3 regions of the Paenibacillus nitricinens genome follow, and region 1 is predicted to be linked to each of the others. Evidence: riboswitches for the same ligand, from Rfam matches in the RefSeq annotation. Region 1 holds a riboswitch; each other region holds the start of a gene.
The links. A riboswitch is a leader RNA that binds a small molecule or an ion and turns the genes downstream of it on or off. The one in region 1 is predicted to bind cobalamin.
Positions count from the first base shown of each region.

Region 2: another riboswitch for cobalamin. It lies ahead of ACN6KS_RS02335 (anaerobic ribonucleoside triphosphate reductase); the one in region 1 lies ahead of ACN6KS_RS04070 (S-layer homology domain-containing protein).
Region 3: another riboswitch for cobalamin. It lies ahead of metE (5-methyltetrahydropteroyltriglutamate--homocysteine S-methyltransferase); the one in region 1 lies ahead of ACN6KS_RS04070 (S-layer homology domain-containing protein).

Region 1 is NZ_CP183948.1:912,205-919,078, forward strand. It holds gene ACN6KS_RS04060 (cellulase family glycosylhydrolase) at 1-329, opposite strand, end outside; gene ACN6KS_RS04065 (hypothetical protein) at 549-1,127, shown strand; cobalamin riboswitch at 1,218-1,418, shown strand; gene ACN6KS_RS04070 (S-layer homology domain-containing protein) at 1,684-6,666, shown strand; gene ACN6KS_RS04075 (DUF4430 domain-containing protein) at 6,740-6,874, shown strand, end outside.
Region 2 is NZ_CP183948.1:527,243-534,116, forward strand. It holds gene ACN6KS_RS02320 (ribonucleotide-diphosphate reductase subunit beta) at 1-290, opposite strand, end outside; gene ACN6KS_RS02325 (ribonucleoside-diphosphate reductase subunit alpha) at 537-2,870, opposite strand; gene nrdG (anaerobic ribonucleoside-triphosphate reductase activating protein) at 2,927-3,442, opposite strand; gene ACN6KS_RS02335 (anaerobic ribonucleoside triphosphate reductase) at 3,439-5,424, opposite strand; cobalamin riboswitch at 5,642-5,875, opposite strand; gene ACN6KS_RS02340 (MTH1187 family thiamine-binding protein) at 6,252-6,560, shown strand; tRNA gene ACN6KS_RS02345 (tRNA-Thr) at 6,656-6,727, shown strand.
Region 3 is NZ_CP183948.1:4,860,209-4,867,082, forward strand. It holds gene ACN6KS_RS21710 (DUF4349 domain-containing protein) at 1-253, opposite strand, end outside; gene ACN6KS_RS21715 (hypothetical protein) at 490-1,266, opposite strand; gene ACN6KS_RS21720 (DUF1540 domain-containing protein) at 1,641-1,793, shown strand; gene metE (5-methyltetrahydropteroyltriglutamate--homocysteine S-methyltransferase) at 1,932-4,232, opposite strand; cobalamin riboswitch at 4,489-4,693, opposite strand; gene ACN6KS_RS21730 (undecaprenyl-diphosphate phosphatase) at 4,987-5,847, opposite strand; gene ACN6KS_RS21735 (DedA family protein) at 5,897-6,520, opposite strand; gene ACN6KS_RS21740 (FtsX-like permease family protein) at 6,538-6,874, opposite strand, start outside.

The DNA of each region.
Region 1 (6,874 bases):
GTATAGTTCGGTGCTTCACCTATGTGTGAATCCCAAGTGATGGGAATCCGGATACTTTTGTAGCCTTGTGCGGCGATTTTCTTAATCAGTTCTTGGGTCACACGCGGATTGCCCCAGGAGGTTTCATCCTCACCTGTAGCATCTAGCGTATTGCCAAGGTTCCATCCGGGCTGCATATCGTCTACATAGGATTGGATCTTACTCTTTGGTGCTGGCTTAGCTTGTTGCTCGTCCTTAGTGGCAGCGGCGGCAATGGATGAGAACAAAGAAAGCAGAAGAGCGGTGACAAGGGTCAATGATAAGAAGTGTTTCTGGATTCGAGTAGTCATTGAATTCTCCTTTGTAAGATCATTTTTGAGGATGCTTAAACCGGACCTTCATTACTACTTTGGTGCTTAGATGATCATATACACCTCCATTAATTTGTTGTAAACGCTTACCAAATACCCTAACATAGAATAATTTCAACGAGTACCTTACTAATTTGTGGTAAATTCATATATGAATTAGTGATTTGCAGTGATTCCAAAGTTATGGAGGGCAATCCAGTGAGCAGATTTCATTACATAGGCTCGGCTACAGAGCTTCCGTTAGGAGAAAGAGGCAGTGTACTGTCAGCAAAGACATACAATGAAGTGAAAAATTCCCCAGAGTATAAGAATCAAAGAGAGGCTTTACGCCTGCAAGGCATAATTCCTTTAGATGACATCGCAGATCTGTCTCATTTAAGAGATGAGGACTGTCTTGTATACGACTCGGAAGAAGATGCAGCGGGTATTTTTATAGAGGAACTTGGGTATTGGAACGATGAGATTCGCAAGCATTTTCGGAGTCCATATGTATACCGGATTTCACCGAATTGGGGCGGCTTCTCTGTATCCCCTAAGCTAAAAGATACGCTACCAGGATCGTATGATGCCTCACTCAAGTGTTGTCGGGAGTTATTTAGGCTTATGACAGATTATGGGGTATCTGGTGCCGAGTTTGAGCTTTATACTTGTTGGGCTGAGGAAGAAGGGCTCCTACGAAATAAAAAGTATGATCGAATCTTTGATTTGGCCTCTTTGTCACTGGAGGAGGGCTTTGAGCTGAGAGAAAAAGAGTATATTGTGGTTAAAATGATTTGATATTCAATAGGATTATCGCTAACTACTCGTTATATAAAAAACAAATATTGCATGACAAAAGCATCTATATTAGATATGATGGAGCATGAAAAATTAATATTAGCAATAGGTGCCAATTATGAATGTTTCGGAAATGCAATCATAGATTGGTTAAATGGAAAGCGGGTGTGAGTCCCGCGCGGTCCCGCCGCTGTGAAAGAGGAGTCCTTGCAAGGTACCACTGGGAAACTGGGAAGGTAGCAAGGGTGATGATACTTGAGCCAGAATATCTGCCTGTTTCTGATACACCATTAAACTCTACGAGCGATAGAGGGGTGTTTGATATAGTATATGCCTGCTATTATTGCGGTTCACTATCTTAAACCTCTTGACGTTATGTTGAGTGGTTTTTTTGTAGTGCTAAAAATATAAGAAAGTATAAGTTTAGCACCTATACTCTATGTCTTATATTTCTCGCTAAACGCATAACGTCCTTATAAGGACGCCGAGGGCGTTATGCTTGGAAAGTTTATTCTGTTTTTTTATCATAGGAAGAGAAGGGAAGGGTTATGGAAACATGAAGAAAAATAAGTTTTTAGCTTGGTTACTCATTGTAGCTGTATTTATCACGACGTTCTCTACAAGCGTAATCCCGGCTCATGCGAATGAAGTAATTGCCGATAGTGCAGTTGTAACAACAGAGGTTAATCAAGCTCTAGTAGAGCAGATTAATGCGTTAGTACAAGAGCCAGATACAGAGAAGCCTACGATATTAATAGAAGGTATACAAGATAAACAAGAAGTATCCAGTAAAGATTTAAGCTTCAAAGTAGTGGTTACAGACAATGTCTATAAAGACATTATCCCAGTAGTAAAGCTGAACCAAGTCGTTCTGTCAGCTACTAATGGTGAGTACAGAGCCTCTCTTAACCCAGGTAGTAACGTAATCGCAGTAACGGCTGTAGATGGCGCTGGGAACAAAGCAGATAATGTAACCTATCAGGTTACTTATAAAATTACTGCCAAAGAACAGTTAGATAAAAGCTTGGCTTACATCGTTAACACTGTAAAGAATCCGTCATTTGGAACAGGTAGCGGAGAATGGTCGATTCTTTCTCTAGCACGTGCGAACTATAAAGTACCAAGTGGTTATTATGATCTCTATTACAACAATGTAGCTACGAAAATAACATCGATTATCAAAGAGGATGGAAAACTCGACGCCAATAAAAGCACAGAGAATTCCAGAGCAATTCTAGGACTGACCTCTATCGGAAAAGATATCACGAATGTTGCAGGTCATGATCTAAGAAATGCACTCGCTGATTATCAATATATTCAGAAGCAAGGGAACAACGGTCCCATATTTGCTCTGATTGCACTAGATAGTCATGACTACGAAATTCCAGTATTATTCCCTGATCCTGATGAGAAGGGAGTTATATATCAAAGCACAAGAGAAAACCTGGTTCAGTACATCTTAGATAGAGAAGTTAAAAAAGGTGCAGCAGATGCCGGGGGCTGGGCTTTAGGTGTAACCAAAGCAGACGTCGATATGACCGGGATGGCGATGCAAGCACTTGCGCCTTATTACGCAACGAATTCTAATGTAAAAGCTGCCGTGGATCGGGCGATTGCATGGTTATCGAGTGTACAAAATGCTCAAGGTGGATTTACAAGCTGGGGAAGCACAAGCAGTGAGAGCATCGCACAGATTGTTGTTGCCTTAACTGGCGTAGGCGTAGATCCGCACAGTGACCCTAAGTTTATTAAAGAAGGAAATTCACTTATAGATGCTTTACTTAGCTTCTCTGGGCCGGATGGTGGATTCAAGCATATTCTCACCGGAAAAGTAGACGCTATGGCTACGGATCAAGGCACATATGCACTCGTATCCTATGATCGTCTGATCAATAATAGCAACCGTCTCTATGACATGAATGATGTTCAATTAGAGCAGCCGGAAGTACCGACTCCAGATGTAGCCAAGCAGCATTTGGATAAGAGCCTTGCCTATCTTGTTAAAACCGTAACGAATCCGACTTATTTCGGAGAGTGGTCCATTCTTTCTTTAGCACGTGCAAACTACGATGTGCCTAATGATTATTATGATCTCTATTACAACAATATAGCTACGAAAGTAGCAGCCTTAATAAAGGATGGGAAAATCGATACTACTGTAAGTACAGAGTATTCCAGATTGATTTTAGGACTTACCTCTATTGGAAAAGATATCACGAATGTCGCGGGGTATGATCTGAGAAAAACGCTTGCTGATTATCAATACATTCAGAAGCAAGGAAATAATGGTCCTATATTTGCTCTAATTGCGCTAGATAGTCATAACTATGATATTCCAGTAGCGCCAGCAGGTAAAGTTCAAACCACAAGAGAAAACCTGATTCAGTATATTTTAGATAATGAGATTAAAAAAGGTACAGTAGAAGCCGGTGGTTGGGCATTAGGTACGGCGAAAGCCGATGTCGATATGACGGCTATGGCAATACAAGCACTTGCACCTTATTACGCAAAGGATTCTAATGTAAAAGCTGCCGTAGATCGGGCCATTGCATGGTTATCGAGTAATCAAAATAATGATGGTAGTTATACAAGCTGGGGAAGCACAAGCAGTGAAAGCATCTCGCAAGTTATTGTTGCTTTAACTAGCGTAGGTGTTAACCCAGACAATGATGTTAGGTTTATCAAGAATGGCAAGTCCCTTATTGATGCATTACTTGTCTTTGCTGCACCTGATGGTGGATTTAAGCACACCTTAACAGGATCAGTAAATGGAATGGCTACGGACCAAGGCACGTATGCACTTGTGTCCTATGATCGTCTGATCAATCATAGTAACCGTCTCTTTGATATGAATGATGTGAAATTGGAACAACCAGAAGGACCGGGACCTGGGCAACCAGAGGGTCCAAAAGAACTTCCGTTACCGTCTGGTGATCACCCAAAAGTTGATATCCCAATTGACTCTCAAGATTATATTGTTCCAATCAGCACAGGAGATAGCAACAAGGAAATAACGGTAGTTATTCCTAAAAATCAACAATCGAAGGTTAGTGTTAGTTTACCAGATAACAGCGATCTTCCTCAGATTGAAGCTACCAAAGGTGACGTATCTGTAGTCATTCCTAAGGGTGCAAAAGTTACCCGTGGAGATGCCTCAGCAATTGAACTTTTGTCACCTTTAACAGGCACAGAAGCTGCACTAAAAGATAGTCTGAATCAGATTATTTCCCAGGATAAGAAGCTGGAGAGCATTATTCAAGCCTTTTCCATGGGTGGCAGTGCAAGAGTAGAATTTAGTCAATTTATAACATTAACCTTTAAGGACCTTAAAGGAAAAGATGCAGCTTATATTCAAAATGGTACACCTCATGTGATTCAAAAATTTGCAAGTGACGCCTTAGGTTTGGCAAGCGGCAAGTCAGAGTATGCCTACGATAATGGAAATGATTTAATCGTAAAAACCAATCACTTCACTGATTACATTGCTTACACATCCAGTGTAGTTCAGACACCTGGTGGTGACGGTGGTAGTGACAACGGCGAAGGAAATGGCGGTGGCACTGGTGGTGGAGGAACCACTCCATCGAAGCCATATGTAACCCTATCCGTGGATAAGCTTACGATTAAGAAGGGATATGTTGTTCCTTCTGTACAGGTAGAGCTACAATCTGGTGACACAGTGTGGTCTATATTCGAAAGAGTACTAGATAGCCGCGGGATCGACTATAGCTATTCTTGGAACAGTACATTTGGAAGTGTGTATGTTGAATCCATAGCTGGTGATGGAGAATTTGACCATGGTAGCGGTAGTGGATGGATGTATAATGTAAATGGAAAATATCCTAATTATGGTGCATCTTCATATAACCTAAGTGCTGGGGATAGAATTCAGTGGCGTTATACTACGAATTTGGGTGCCGATCTAAATGCACCGATACCAACAGCGAGTCCGACTCCAAAACCAACGCCAAAACCCAGCGGTACTCCTGCTCCGGGTGATGTAACTATTCCGGAAGGTAACGGTAATCCGACAGCAAGTCCATCTCCAACAGCGGCTCCTAATGATATCAAGCAAGTGTATAAAGACGCCGATAAGATCTCATCCTGGGCGTTCTCAGCGATTGAAACAGCTACAGTAAAAGGGTACATCCAAGGTAACAATGGTCAGGTGAATCCGAAGGATTACATTACAAAAGCAGAGTTTACTAAGATCCTAGTTTCTGCATTGGAACTTGATATTAAGAGTGATAAGGGAATTGCCTATAAGGATGTAGCTCTGGCAGATTGGTTCTATCCATATGTGAATGCTGCTCATAAAGCAGGATTAATTACAGGCTTTAATAATGAATTTAAGCCAAATGACAAGATTACTCGCGAGCAGATGGCAGCAATCATTGTCAGAGCATTATCAATCCCAGCTACGAAGCCAGGAACAGCGATTAAAGACATCAAAACTGCATCCGCGTGGGCTAAAGCAGATGTGGAAACTATTGTTGCCACTGGACTAATGTTAGGTGATGATAATCAATTTAAACCTAAAGAGCTTGTAACTAGAGAAATGGCAGCTGTTGTAGCTACTAGAACCCATGATTATAAGAGTGGCGACAAAGCAGTTAGTCCATATATTCAGAACACAGCAGCCTTTTTGCAAAAAACAGTAACAAACCCTGTCATCTCCTCGGTTGGCGGCGATTGGACAGTGTTCGGGCTGGCACGTTCTGGTGTGAAGGTTCCAGATAGTTATTACGCTAAGTACTATGCGAATGTAGAAGCAACCCTTAAAGAAAAGGCTGGGAAGCTGCATAGCGTAAAATATACGGAATATGATAGAGTTATTTTGGCATTAACTTCAATCGGCAAAAATATTGATAAAGTGGCGGGTTATAACCTACTGGAGCCGCTCGCTGATTTTGATACTGTAATCAAGCAAGGTATTAATGGACCTGTGTTTGCCTTGATCGCACTGGATAGTAATCATTACGACATTCCAGTGGTTAAGGATGTAAAGACACAGACGACTAGAGAGAAGCTTATTGATTATATTTTAGGCAGAGAGATCAACGGTGGGGGATGGGCACTTGGCAGTAATGCTACTGCGGCCGATCCGGATATCACTGGGATGGTTATTCAAGGCTTAACCCCTTATTACAAAACGAATGCCAAAGTAACGGCTGCTGTAGATCGTGGAATAACTTGGTTATCCAAAACACAAACAGCAGACGGCGGCTTTGCAAGCTGGGAGTCTACGAACTCCGAGAGCATTGCTCAGGTGATTGTAGCTTTAACTGGACTTGGTATAGATCCGCATAAGGATTCCAGATTCATTAAAAATGGACATTCAGCGGTAGATGCGTTGCTTGGCTTTGCTGCAGCTGAAGGTGGTTTTTATCACGTGAAGCAGGGTGGAGTAGGCAACGGAGGCGCGAAACCAGGAGAAGTAGATCTTATGGCTACGGATCAAGCGATGTATGCACTGGTTGCTTATGATCGGTTCGTTAAGGGTCAGACGAGTCTTTATGACATGACAGACGTTAAATAGAACTTTATTTAAAGAGATAAGCAAGGGTAGCGTGTATACCCTTGCTTATTATTTAAGGTGGGGAACTTAAGAAATGAACAAGAAAAAATGGCTAACAGCGATACTAATTATTGGTGTGTTGGCGATTGCCTTCTTTTGGGGCGGGAATTATCAGAAGAGCCCGAACAAGGTTGCAAGTAACATTGCAGAGTCTCAGGTTGTAGAATCA
Region 2 (6,874 bases), 380 kb from region 1:
CGCTTCACGTCGCTGACGAACATCGTCTGCATCGAATCCAGCACAGCGAGCAGGGAGATGTTGATCTTAAATACACGTTGCTCCTCTGCATCCAGCATAGGGAATTGTTGCGCATCTTTGGACATTGGGATTTCATCCGCGATCCAGTGATTAAGCAGAAGGACCTTGTACAGCTTGTACATATGAGGCATGCGAATATCATTCCAGTTCAGAATGCCTGAGCATTCACCGTCGATAATGCGTGTGGATTGGTTAGGTGCTTCAGTATTAAAAATCTTTTGTAATTGCATTTCTTATCCCTCCATTTTTTTGCGCGGGTAATCTTTCTTTGGTGTCTTGTTCATAGAAAGACGGTGATGGAGTAACGGAGAGGAAGTTTGGAGCTGTAGGAGCTCAGCGACCGCCTTTGTCATCGGATGTCATCCGCTAATAGCGGTAAAGATCAAGACATCTGATGACAACAGCGGCCGGAAGCCCAAACATTCCTCGCAGTTACGAAATTCATCATCGTTTTTCTATTCAGGGCACTAAGATAATTAGCTAGCGCAAGAATCACACTCTTCTATTGTCAAAGCACGGCTACGCACATAATAAGTTGATTTCAATCCGCCCTTCCAGGCGTTCAGATGCAGCTCAAGGAACTCGGTAGCCTTGATGTCAGGACGAACATACAGGTTGAAGCTTTGGCCTTGATCGACGTGACGCTGACGAGCGGAAGCCATGCGGATCGACCAGTTTTGGTCAATGGTGAAAGCTGTCTTATAGTACCAGATTGTCTTGTCGGACAGATCTGGTGCCGGGTTAGCGATCTTGTAAGTTGTTTTCTCTTCATAGGAAAGCAGTTCATACAAAGGATCAATGCTGGCTGTGGAGCCGGCAATAATCGATGTGGAGCCGTTCGGTGCAATCGCGAACATCCATGCGTTACGAACACCGTCTTTAGCCACTTCTTCTTGCAGCTCGCGCCATTGTTCAGTGGTTACATATTTACCTTCTTGTTCACCGCTAACGTAGCCACGTGAAGTAAAGTACGCACCTGTCTCCCAATCGGAACCGGCGAACTTCGGATAACGGCCTTTTTCACGGGCAAGCTCCATGCTCGAACGTACCAACAGGTAGTTGATGTGTTCATACAAATGATTGTTATATTCTACGGCTTCATCAGATTCCCAACGAATGCCCTTGAGTGCTAATAGGTGATGCAAGCCGAATGTGCCGAGACCCACTGCGCGGTACTGGCTGTTCGTGTATTGTGCTTGCAGAACTTCAATATTATTGATGTCGATTACGTTGTCCAGCATACGTACTTGGATAGGTACAAGTCTTTCCAGCACGCCAGCTGGAATCGCACGTGCCAAGTGAATAGAATTTAGGTTGCAGACTACGAAATCGCCAGGAATCTTGGAGATAACAATCCGGGTCTTGCCATCTTTGGTTACTAATTCTTCCTGTTCAATCACGGTAGCGGATTGATTCTGCATAATTTCTGTGCACAGATTGGAAGAGAAGACCATACCTTGGTGGCGGTTCGGGTTCGTCCGGTTCACCGTATCACGGTAGAACATATACGGAGTACCTGTTTCGAGCTGTGATTTCATAATCCGTTTCATGATGTCGATCGCAGGAACGGTAATACGGGACAATTCCAGATTGGCTGTAGCTTCAGCATATTTTTCACGGAAAGTACCTTTACCAAGCTCTTCATCGTAGAAGTCTTCCAGACCCAGCGGACGACCATCCTCATCCGTCCAGCCCATAACCTTCTTCACTTCATGAGGGCAAAAGAGGTTCCAGTGGCTGCGTGATTCAACAGCTTCCATGAACAAGTCCGGCAGGGTTACACCGTGGAATACGTCATGGGCACGCATGCGCTCGTCACCGTTATTTAGCTTAAGATCGAGGAAAGCGAGAATATCTTTATGGAATACATCAAGGTAGACAGCGACAGCACCTTTACGAGTACCTAGCTGATCTACGCTGACTGCGGTATTATTCAATTGGCGAATCCAAGGGATTACGCCGGAGCTAGTGTTCTTGTGACCACGGATATCCGAACCACGTGCCCGTACTTTACCCAGGTAGACGCCGATACCGCCGCCCATTTTGCTAAGGCGCGCTACGTCTGTATTGGAATCAAAGATACCCTCTAGGGAATCGTCCACCGTATCGATGAAGCAGCTGGAGAGCTGTCCAGCGACCTTTTTACCGGCATTGGACATGGTAGGGGTAGCAGCTGTCATGTAGATGTTGCTCATAGCCCAGTAAGCTTCTTTTACAAGCTCAAGACGTTTCTCGGCTGGCTCACGGTGCATGAGGTACATAGCGATAATCATGTAACGTTCTTGCGGAAGCTCCATTACACGGCCGTCAAAATCATGCGCCAAATAACGGTCAGATAGCGTAAGCAGACCAATGTAATCGAATAGAAGGTCGCGTGTATAATCGATACATCCACCTAGCTCGATGATTTGCTCTTTAGTGTAATGCGTTAGAAGCTCCTCACGGTAGATTCCTTTTTTAACAAGATCCGTGATTAGAGGGTACAGCTCACCGTAAGGCTCTTCTGGATAAGCTTTATAGCGGCGGTGAACGGCTGCTTTTTTATAAAGGGTAGTCAGAAGGGCACGGGCAGCTGCAAACTTCCAAGTAGGCTCTTCTTTTGTTACAAGTTCTAGGGCACTCATAGTGAAGGCGTTGCTAATTTCTTCTCCGCTTACGGAGTCACGGCGCAGTTTGGAAATTACTCCCCGCAGCAATGTTTCTTTATTTAGTTGATCAAGACCCTCCAAGATACGGTCGGCGTATATGGAAAGGCGTTTCTCATCAAAAGCCAGTTGGCGATTATCTGGTTTAACTACGAATTGTGGCATGGTTATTTCATCCCTTCTTATTTTTGGATTAATTTTGAATATCAAAAATTGATATATTATAGCGCAGTAGGCTGCCACAGAAAGACCTCCGAGCCGTTCATACTGGCCGGAATGTCGATTATGCGTTGGTTAGAGCTTCCTCGGTAAGGAAGTGTAGTATCTTTTAATTCTTCTATAAAACGTCCATCTATTAATACCTGACACCGTGTAAGTAGATTCCACTCCGGAGAACCGGGAAGGGCGTTTAGTTCCTCATACGTATAACCACTGTAAATCCAGATGGGGAAGCCTGGGAGCACGGCGCGAAGCTCATGAATGAACCCAAGTACCTCTTCTGCCGAGAAAAAAGGATCGCCGCCTGCTAGTGTTAAACCATCCAGCAATGGGTTAGCGGCGATTTCTGCAATGATTTCATGTTGACGTTCTAAGGTGAAAACTTCTCCATATTTAAAATTCCATGTCTCGGGATTAAAGCATCCCGGGCAACGATGGCGGCAGCCGCTGAGGAAGAGGACGGCCCGCATGCCCTCTCCCTCGTTAATCGACTCCGGATAGTATCCGCAAATATTCATAGATGCTTAACACGATCCCGTACTTCGGCTTGTTTGGCGGCGTTGAAGCGGGTCTGATAGTCGCCAGTTAAATAACCTGTAACTCTGCGCAAACGACGGATGTGCACGTCATTCTCATGTGCGTTGCAGGAAGGACAGTTTGTTCCAATTACGCCTTCGTATCCGCAGCTTGAGCAGCGGTCAATCGGATGGTTAATGCTGAAGTAGCTGACCTGTTGTTCTAGTGCGTATTTAATGATTTTGATAAAAGCGGTTGGATTGCTGCGGGCATTACCGTTTAATTCGACATAAGAAATAGCCCCGGCATTGCAGTATTCATGGAAAGGAGCTTCCAAGCTGATCTTCTGAGCAGCGCCTAGATCATAGTATACAGGGATGTGGAAAGAGTTCGTATAATACTCACGGTCAGTTACGCCTGGAATAGAACCCAGTACCTTACGATCAATCTTGGTGAATTTACCGGACAGACCCTCGGCTGGTGTTGCGAACAAGGTGATGTTGAGATTCAGTTCTTCACTTTTCCGGTCGCAATACTCCCGCATGTGACGTACGATAGCCACAGCCTTGGCATGGACTTCCATATCCTCGCCATGGTGTTTGCCGTACATGGCTTTCATGCATTCCGCCATACCGATGAAGCCGAGCGACAGACTACCATGCTTCAGCAGTTCACCTACAGAGTCTTCAGGAGCGAGGGTTTCGCCGCCTTCCCAGACGCCTTCTCGCATCATGAAATCGGATGCTTTAGCTTTTTGCGCGCTTTGGATGCGGAACCTATGAAGAAGTCCTTCCAGCGCAATGTCCATATAGTGATTTAGATCCTCATAGAAGCCAGCTTCGTCTGCGACGGTACGCCGGCCTGTTACTGTGCCGTGTGCCAGACCGAGCCGAACCAGATTCAGTGTATTAAAGGAAAGGTTGCCCTTCCCGGAGCAATGGTTACGCCCAAAACGGTCACCGAGCACTCGAGTGCGGCAGCCCATTGTAGCAAATTCCGTATCAGGATCACTTGGATCATAATACTGCAAGTTGAGCGGAGCGTCTAGATTAGCAAAGTTCGGATACAGTCTGCGTGCAGAACATTCCGCTGCTTTTAGGAACAATTCATAGTTAGGATCGCCTTGCTGTTGGTTGATTCCTTGCTTGCATTTGAAGATTTGAATAGGGAATACAGGTGTTTCTCCGCTGCCAAGCCCGTTCATCGTTGCTGTTAGCAGGGAACTGATTACAAGCTGACCTTCTGGTGAAGTACAAGTACCATAATTGATACTGGTAAACGGAATTTGCCCGCCGGATCGGCTGGACATGGTATTGAGATTATGTACCATACTTTCAGCCGCTTGCAGGGTTTCGATTTCAGTTTCTTTCAGTGCATAACGGAACGATTTCGGATATACCTCGGCCAGATCGGTCCGGCTCATTGTGATCTCGCCCAAAGATTCATTAGCTTGTCCCTCATCAAAATAATCCAGACCCTTGCGGAACAGCTTAGCGAAGGATTTGGTTACATAAGGTGCCAGATCATAGTCGAGTTTATTGGCGGATACGCCGCCATATTGAGCATTTTGCTGGGATTGAAAAATGATTGCTACTAGTGACATAGCTGTCATTATGGAGTTCGGAGGACGAACACTGCCGTTGCCGGTGTTGAAGCCTTCTCGGAGAAGCTTATCAAACGGGATAAAAATGCAGTTAGTCGTTCCGATTGCGTATTGATCCAGATCATGCACATAGACGACATTGTCATCAATGGCTTGCACCAGCTGCGGCGGCATCGTAAAGTTACGGGCGTACCATTTTGAATATTCACTGCCGAACTTGCTCATTTTACCGGAGAAACTCTCTCCGTTCAAATTGGCATTCTCGCGCAGCAAGTCCAAATCCCGGCTGTCGATAATATCGCGTCCTAAATCAATGAGCTCTTCTAAAAGAACTTCCCGTGCATTTGTTGTACCGTTAAATTGTCTCTCCAACAACGTCATTGTATAGCTCTCCTCTCAGTCTATCGTCCTATCATTAAGAAGTGGGGCCGCATAAGCGGCCGTATATTCATTGTGATCTCATAAAAAAAGCATCCCCTAGCGAGGATGGCTGAAAATGCCCGATGCGTTATGTAAATATCCACACAGATATTTGTAGTGGTCTCTATGAAGATGACCGCATGCGGACACCGCTCCTGTTCCTCGCAGGCACTCATAGTTGGTGTCGTCGAAACAGGCAGGTCTCCTGGCTTCCGGAGGACCTCTCAGCGCCTTCCCAAGGGGGTTCTTACCCTCAGTGGCTTCTGCCAGGAGATCTGCCCATCTTTAGCTTCTAAAAGCTTGTAAAGGGCATCCGGTTACAGTGGCGGGACCGCAGCGGATTTTCACCGTACTTCCCTATTAAGCTCTAATTCCGATTAAGGATCAAAGCGCCTGTCTCCACTATATTTTGTTGTCGTTAGATAAAAATAACCCAAGATGTTGTGTTTGTAAACAGTTTTTTAGAAAACCCGCGCGGGGAGCGGGTTCTTCAAAAGTACTCCACAAATGATCCACAGGCTGTCCATAAGTAATCCACAATTGATCCACAGGCATATGAAAAATGATTCATAAATTGTCCGAAAAGATGCCACAAAGAGTCCATAAATGTAGTGCAGATGACCCTAGAATTCACGTAAGAAAAAATACCCGTGGCGAAAGTCATATTTCGGAGAATTTTTTGGGGAAAGAAGAAGGGGCATAATAAAGCTGAGATCATTTGTGGGAGAGCGGTGGAGTTGTTACAATAGAAGGAGACACATACTTTAAAATTCCGAGGAGGTATTTCCATGCCTATTGCTGAAGTAACCGTTATTCCGATTGGAACAGGTAGTACGAGCCTTAGCAGCTATGTTGCGGATATGCAGCGAGTGCTGAAGACGGTAGAAGGGATTACTTATGAGCTTACATCCATGGGTACAATTATCGAAGGGCCTCTTCAGCGTATTTTTGCTGCAGTCGAGGCGCTGCACGAGTCTCCTTTTGCCGCAGGTGCAGAGCGTGTCTCTACCTCACTTAAAATAGACGACCGCCGAGATAAACCCTCTACTAGCCGTGGAAAGCTGGAATCTGTGGAGCGTAAACTACAGATGGAATAGCAGTTCGGGAGAGCAGGGAAATAGAGAGAAATAGACTTGCGTTTCTGGGTGGAAGTTGTATAATATTTTTTGTTTGACAGAAAAATCAGCTTTAAGCTGGTGTAGCTCAGGGGTAGAGCAACGCACTCGTAATGCGTAGGCCGGGGGTTCAATTCCCTTCACCAGCATCTGCGTTAAAATTCCCCGTTATATCAACGTTTGTCAGCGTTGAATGTTACGGATAGGCATACGATAGGGCAACGCATTCCGGACGTTAATTCGTCGGTGCGTAGCCGCTGATTTACGGATAAATACGAGCCTCCTACGGTAAAATG
Region 3 (6,874 bases), 2.8 Mb from region 1:
TTTCTGATGTGGAGCCCTTTACAGCCAAGTTCTCGCTGCCTGTTGCTTCTGCCTCAGGGGCTGCCGAAGTGCTTTTATCCGCTGTTGAGGCCAGCGAGCTCTGCGATTGTACCTCTACTGCTGCGTTGTTACTCGTACTACCATTTTCTTTTGCCGAGCTATCTGCCGCTGAATTCCTATCCGCTGAACCACAACCCGCCAAGACTACCGCAAGAATTAATAAACATAAGTAATGCAGACCCCATTTGCGCATTCTCATTCCTCCAAAAATGTAGTAGATACCGCTTGCACGGATCATCATATCGTAACGGAATGTCTTGTTCTAAGCAGATCTCTTCCGTCACTCTTTACTATGACGTTCCAAAACTTGGAAGGTTGCACTTAAAAATGGAATGATGAATAGTTTCTTTTAAATCATGCATATTCAAAAGAAAAAAAGCCGCATTTCTGCGACTTTGGGGTTTCAAACTATCATTTTTTGTGCAAACACTAACCTGGGTTAGAAGAACTTTGTTTAATGACATAAATGCCATCTGGTAGCGAACCGCTTAATAATCTTGCCATGTAAATATCAACATCATAACTAGTGGTGCCTACAAGAACTGAATTCCCTTGAACATTGGCATAAGTCTTCTCTGTGATCACACCAAATGAGTTATTCATAATAGGCGTATATTCCATCCAAGCATAATTGTAAGGATTCACTAATGCAGTTGTCGTGTTACTGCCACCATAAGTATTGGACCACGACGAGCCACCCGTAATGCCAGCACTAACAGCTGTTTGTTTTGCGGTTACACCAAAGCTAGTGTTCGCAATATAACCTTGAGAAACCGAATAGCTGATGTTTAACAACGAATTTCCAGAAGCACTGTTATAAACAGCCTGAGAGATTTTTCTAGTCAAGCCACTTCTAGTAACATAGGAGACATAACCATTTTGTTGGTAAGAGTAGATCGTTGTTTGGAAAGCATCTCTAGGAGCTATAACAGAGGCTTTCTCAAAAGAAGAATCTGTATTAAACAGGGGCACACTTGGCAACAATCCCTCTTTAGCAGCCTCTAAAGCTTGTCCTTGCGCAAGAATATCATTGTACTCTTCTATTGAGATTTCTGACAATCCCGTAGGTGAGGTTTTGTAGACTTTTATGATTTCGGGTTCACTATTTTGAGGGGCTTCGTCATTATGTACACCTTCTGCACCTGCATAAATAGGTAAACACAAGATTAGCATTAAGGCAAAAGGGAATAGTAAGAACTTTTTCATCAATTTCATCCTCCAATATTTCAGATTAGGATCGGCCGTTCCCTATCGAAAATATTACCAGATATTTTTTAAAATTATATAGATAATTAGGATTATTTTGTATTTTTTGGTATGTTAATGAGAAATGTATTTTGTAATTTTTTATATTTATTTGTATAACTTTGTCATATTTCTGTGATTGAATAACCCATTTGCTTACAAACGCTTTATTTGGTACAATAACCTCGTCTAGCTACACAGAAAATACCAAATACCCTCAATTCATAATGAATGAGGGTAGGGCGCGGTTCTGTTCGGACAAGCTCCACCTTGTTGAACAGAGTAGTTCTTTGTTAATAATGCTGTCTATTACTAAGAAGGGGAGGTGAACCCTCATGGCAAAAGACGTAATTTGCGAAGTTAACTCCTGCACCCACTGGGCAGAAGAGAACAAATGCAGTGCTGATTCTATCTTTGTAGCTTTCCACAGCTCCCAAGAACCTACACGTGCAGAAGAAACAGATTGCAAGACTTTCGAAAGCAAATAAGGTGATAATTTGAAGGGACCCTCCACGGTTCCTTCTTTTCTTTTCTCATTCTATCAAGAATGAGAATTATTATCAAGTGGCTGAAATAAAAAGCCAGGGAGAAATTCCCCGGCTATGATTTATTGTATATCTCTAATGCTATTTGGAGGCACTAACTCCTGCCTTTTCTCTTGCAATAGCGGCAGCCTTTACCATGTTACGAAGTGCATCTTCCGTCTCCTGCCAGCCACGTGTCTTAAGACCGCAATCCGGATTAATCCAGAACTGTTCAGGGTCGAGCACCCGCAGCGCACGATCAATAGCAGCTGTCATTTCTTCTACAGCAGGAACCCGTGGACTATGGATGTCATATACACCAAGACCGATTCCCTTATCATATTCCTGTTCTTCAAAGCTAACGATCAATTCCCCATGGCTACGGGAAGTTTCTATAGAGATGACATCTGCATCCATCGCGGAAATGGAGTCGATCATGTCATTGAATTCGCTATAGCACATGTGGGTATGAATTTGTGTTGTAGCCTTCACATGATTCGTTGCGATACGGAACGACTTCACCGCCCAATTCAAGTATGCCTCATGATCTTCAGCCTTCAAAGGAAGCCCTTCACGGATAGCCGGTTCATCTACTTGAATCATCTCTATGCCTGCATCCTCCAAAGCTTTAACTTCATGACGGAGCGCTAAGGCAATTTGATTAGCTACTGCTTCCCGACTAAGGTCATCACGTACGAAAGACCAATTGAGGATTGTAACAGGACCAGTCAACATGCCTTTAACAGGAAGGGCAGTTAACGACTGAGCATAAACGCTCTCTTTCACAGTCATAGGCTGAATAAAAGCTATATCCGCATAAATAACCGGTGGCTTCACGCAGCGAGATCCATAGGATTGAACCCAGCCATTACTAGTAAATAAGTAACCATCTAGCTTCTCCCCGAAAAACTCCACCATATCCGTTCTTTCAAACTCACCGTGCACGAGTACATCCAGACCCAGTTTTTCTTGGAAGGTAATTGCATCCGCGATCTGCTCACGTACGAACCCATCGTAGCGCTCTTGATTCCATACCCCTTTACGCCATTTCAACCTTGCCTGACGTACTTCTACGGTCTGTGGAAAGCTTCCGATCGTTGTCGTTGGCAGAAGTGGCAGCTGCCATTTCTCCTGCTGCGCCTTCAGGCGCTCAGCAAACGGTAGACTGCGTTGGTCCGGTAAATCTGCAAGTCCAAGAACTTGCTCCGCAACATCCTTACGGCCGCGTTCAGGAAGCGAACGGAAGGCAGTAAGGGCTTCGCGACTGGCTGTCAACGCAGCAGCAGCTTCTCCTGTACCCTCTAAGGCTGCAGCAAGCAGGCCAAGCTCACTAAGCTTCTCATCAGCAAAGGCTAATGCAGCCTTGACGGTTGTCTTCAGCTTCGCCTCACCCTGAACAGTAACCGGAACATGCAGCAAACTGCAAGAAGGCTGTAGAATAAGACGATCAAGCGGTACATGTACACTCAGCTTCTCGATTAGCTGCAGCTTAGCATCCAGATCCGAGCGCCAGATGTTGCGTCCGTCAATAATACCCGCTCCCAGCCACTTATCCTCAGGCCAGCCAAGACGTTCAATCGATGCCAGGTTCGTCCCGCCATCATGGACAAAATCAAGACCTAAACCTTGTACCGGAAGTTTGAACAATGCCTCCAGCGGTTCAGCAGCTTCAAAGTAAGTCTGCAGATTAATATTTAAACCAGGCACGGATTCAGCAATTTCTGTGTAAATCGAGTGAAGTAAGGATAATTCTGACTCATTTATTCCTGTAACAATTGCTGGTTCATCCATCTGTACCCAGCTTACTCCTTCTTGCTTCAGTTCCTGCAACAGCTGAATGTAAACCGGAAGAAACCGAGCAGCAATCTTCGCAATATCCGCAGATGCAAAACCTTTTGACAACTTAAGGAATGTATAAAGGCCTAAAACTACAGGTTTACCCTCAATTCCCGCTTGGGACTTGGCAAAACGATAAGCTTCCAGTGGTTTGTTCTCGGTCAGACGCGGCGTTTGTGCACCAATCTCTGGAACGATGTAATGATAGTTCGTATTGAACCATTTAGTCATCTCACAAGCGGTAGCCTCAGCATTTCCTCTAGCCATCGCAAAATAAAGATCAAGTCCAATGTCGCCACCGTCATACGCATAACGTGGAGGTACGATCCCGAACATAACAGCTGTATCCAGCACATGATCGTAGAATGTAAAATCATTTACCGGAATGAAATCAATTCCTGCCTCCTGCTGAGTCTTCAAATGCTGAAGCTGAATGCCTGTCATTTCAGTACGGAATTCTTCCTCATTTATTTTCCCCGCCCAGAAGGCTTCCAACGTTTTCTTCCACTCGCGGTTTTTTCCGATTCTTGGATAGCCAAGATTACTTACTTTTACTTTGTTCGTCACTTTGCAGCTCCCCTTCTCCATTTTCTTATTTTGGACTTGATATCACTTGCATTCCTATAAGCATAAACGCCTTCGGCGCCCTTGTAAGGACGGTAAGCATTTTAGCGAGAAATATAAGACATAAAGTATAGGTGCAAAACTTATACTTTCTTATATTTTAAAAAAGAGCGCCCTTCCCTAAAAAAAGTCAAAGGGAAAGACGCCCATAATATACCTATGGTTAACGTCTAACACCTTCCTATCCTCCGTAGGTGAAGCAGTGCTGTTGAAACAGGCAGGTCTCCTGGCTAGCGGTGTCAGCATCCTTAGCAGTCTTCCCAGCAGTAGTAAATTGCCAGTGACATATGTTGCTACGGACTCTTCCGTTACAGTGGCGGGACCGCATCGGCTTCGAACCGAACTTCCCTTTTAAGCCTACCGAATTACTAATTCCGGCAAGCACCTGTCTCCGTTATTTTCAAGCTAAAACGCCCTTGGTGTCCTTTTAAGGACGGTAAGACGTTTATGCGAGAATAATAAGAAAGTATTGTGTGAAACTTATACTTTCTTATCATTTAATCGCTAAAACGCCCTTGGCGTCCTTTTTAAGGACGGTAAGCGTTTATGCGAGAATGATAAGAATAAAGTGAAACTTTTACTTTATTCTTATCATCAATAAAGTGAGTGTCTTAATCTGATGTCATCATACGTGAAAGCCCCCGTCATCTGCAATAGATGACGGGGGCTTTGGTTATATCGATTCCTTATAACGGATTTAGAAAAACACGAAATATACTACTGCAGCAAGTACTATGCGATATATAGCAAATGGTAAAAGCTTAATCCGGTTGATCAATTTCAAGAAGAAACGCATCGATAATAACGCAAACACAAAGGCACTGATAAAGCCTGCAATGAAGAACGGCAGGGCATCGATGGTGAAATATTGCCAGTTCTTCATCAGTGAGAGTAAACTGGCGCCTGCCATGATTGGAACAGCCATAATAAACGTGAAATCAGCAGCAGCACGATGACTCATACCCAGAAGAACACCACCAGAAATCGTCGAACCGGAACGTGAAAATCCCGGCCACAAGGAGAAGCACTGGACCAGACCAACACCTAGCGCCTGCTTATATGTAATCTGATCGACACTCTCCGTTTGAATCTTCTTAGGTCCGAATAGATCCGCAATAATCATTAATACAGCACCGACTACTAGACCGATTAACACGGTAGATGTAGAGAATAAATGTTCGTCAATATAATCATTAAACAGAACCCCCAGCACGCCTGCTGGCACTAAGCCTACAAGCACCTGTGTAAGCTTAAGGTGGCCGCCTTTTTCAAGCTGTGGTTGTTGCTCGGTTACAGGATCCAACTGCTTGCGGCTGAAGCGCTTTAAGCCCAACAATTCAATGAACCTATTTCTAAAAATAACTACAACTGCTAATATTGACCCCAGCTGTATAACCACTTTGAACGTATTGGCCGTATATTGCCCAAATAACTCTGTCGATTTTAACCACATATCATCAACAATGATCATATGACCCGTGGAGGATACCGGAGCAAATTCAGTCAATCCTTCAACAATTCCCAAAATAATAGCTTTAATAATCGTTAATAGCTCCATTTGTTCTCCTCCTTTTAATCATAACTTTTATCTATAAGTCCTTCTCGGCTCAACCTTCGGTGTTCATTTTCCGGCTGCGCTTGCGGAAGAACAAATACCCCAGGATCACTACTCCACCTGCAAGAAGCACGTACACTACGTTAGAGTACATATCCATATACATGGCGATGTCTTCCCAGGACTCACCCAATGCCGCCCCAATAAGCACCAGCAATAGATTCCATCCCAGCGTACCAATCGTTGTGAAGATCATAAACACTCCAAATTTCATGCCCGACATCCCTGCTGGGATCGAGATCAAACTACGCACTAATGGAACCATCCGACAAAATAATACGGTCCAATAGCCATATTTGTCAAACCAAGCGTCAGCCTTGTGGATGTCCTTTTTGCTAATCCGGAGTAGGCCGCCCCAGCGTTCAACGATCTTTTCCAATCGATTTACATCCAACAAACGACCGATATAATAAAGAATCACTGCACCCAGCAGTGAGCCAAGCGTAGCAGCAATGATTACCCCAGGAATGGTCAAATTCGTTGTGGTTGTCATGAATCCGCCAAAAGGAAGGATCACTTCGGAAGGAATTGGTGGAAATATATTTTCAAAAGCGAGCATCAGGAAAATACCAAAGTAACCAAACTGCTCCATAAAATCTGTAATCCATGCTTGCATTTCGTAACCCCCATTATTCAGATCAAGTTCTTCTTCAAGTTACGTAAATAACGGCTGCGAATAAAAAAGAAGTAAAGTCCCTGGACAGCCAAATATCCCAATAACACCGCCCCGGTCTCCACAGCAATAGATAAGTAGAACAACCGCTGAAGCGCAATAAAGGCAAACACACTATGCAAAATGGCAATCCCAACCGGAACAAAAAACAACAACGACAATTGTATCGTTACAATTCGGTTTAGCTCATGATCTGTAAGTCCCATTTTGGACAATGTAGAATATTGATGACGATCATGATCTAGATCTGTATACAGCCGGAAGTAAAGGAAGCTGCCTGCCGCTATGAAAAATACA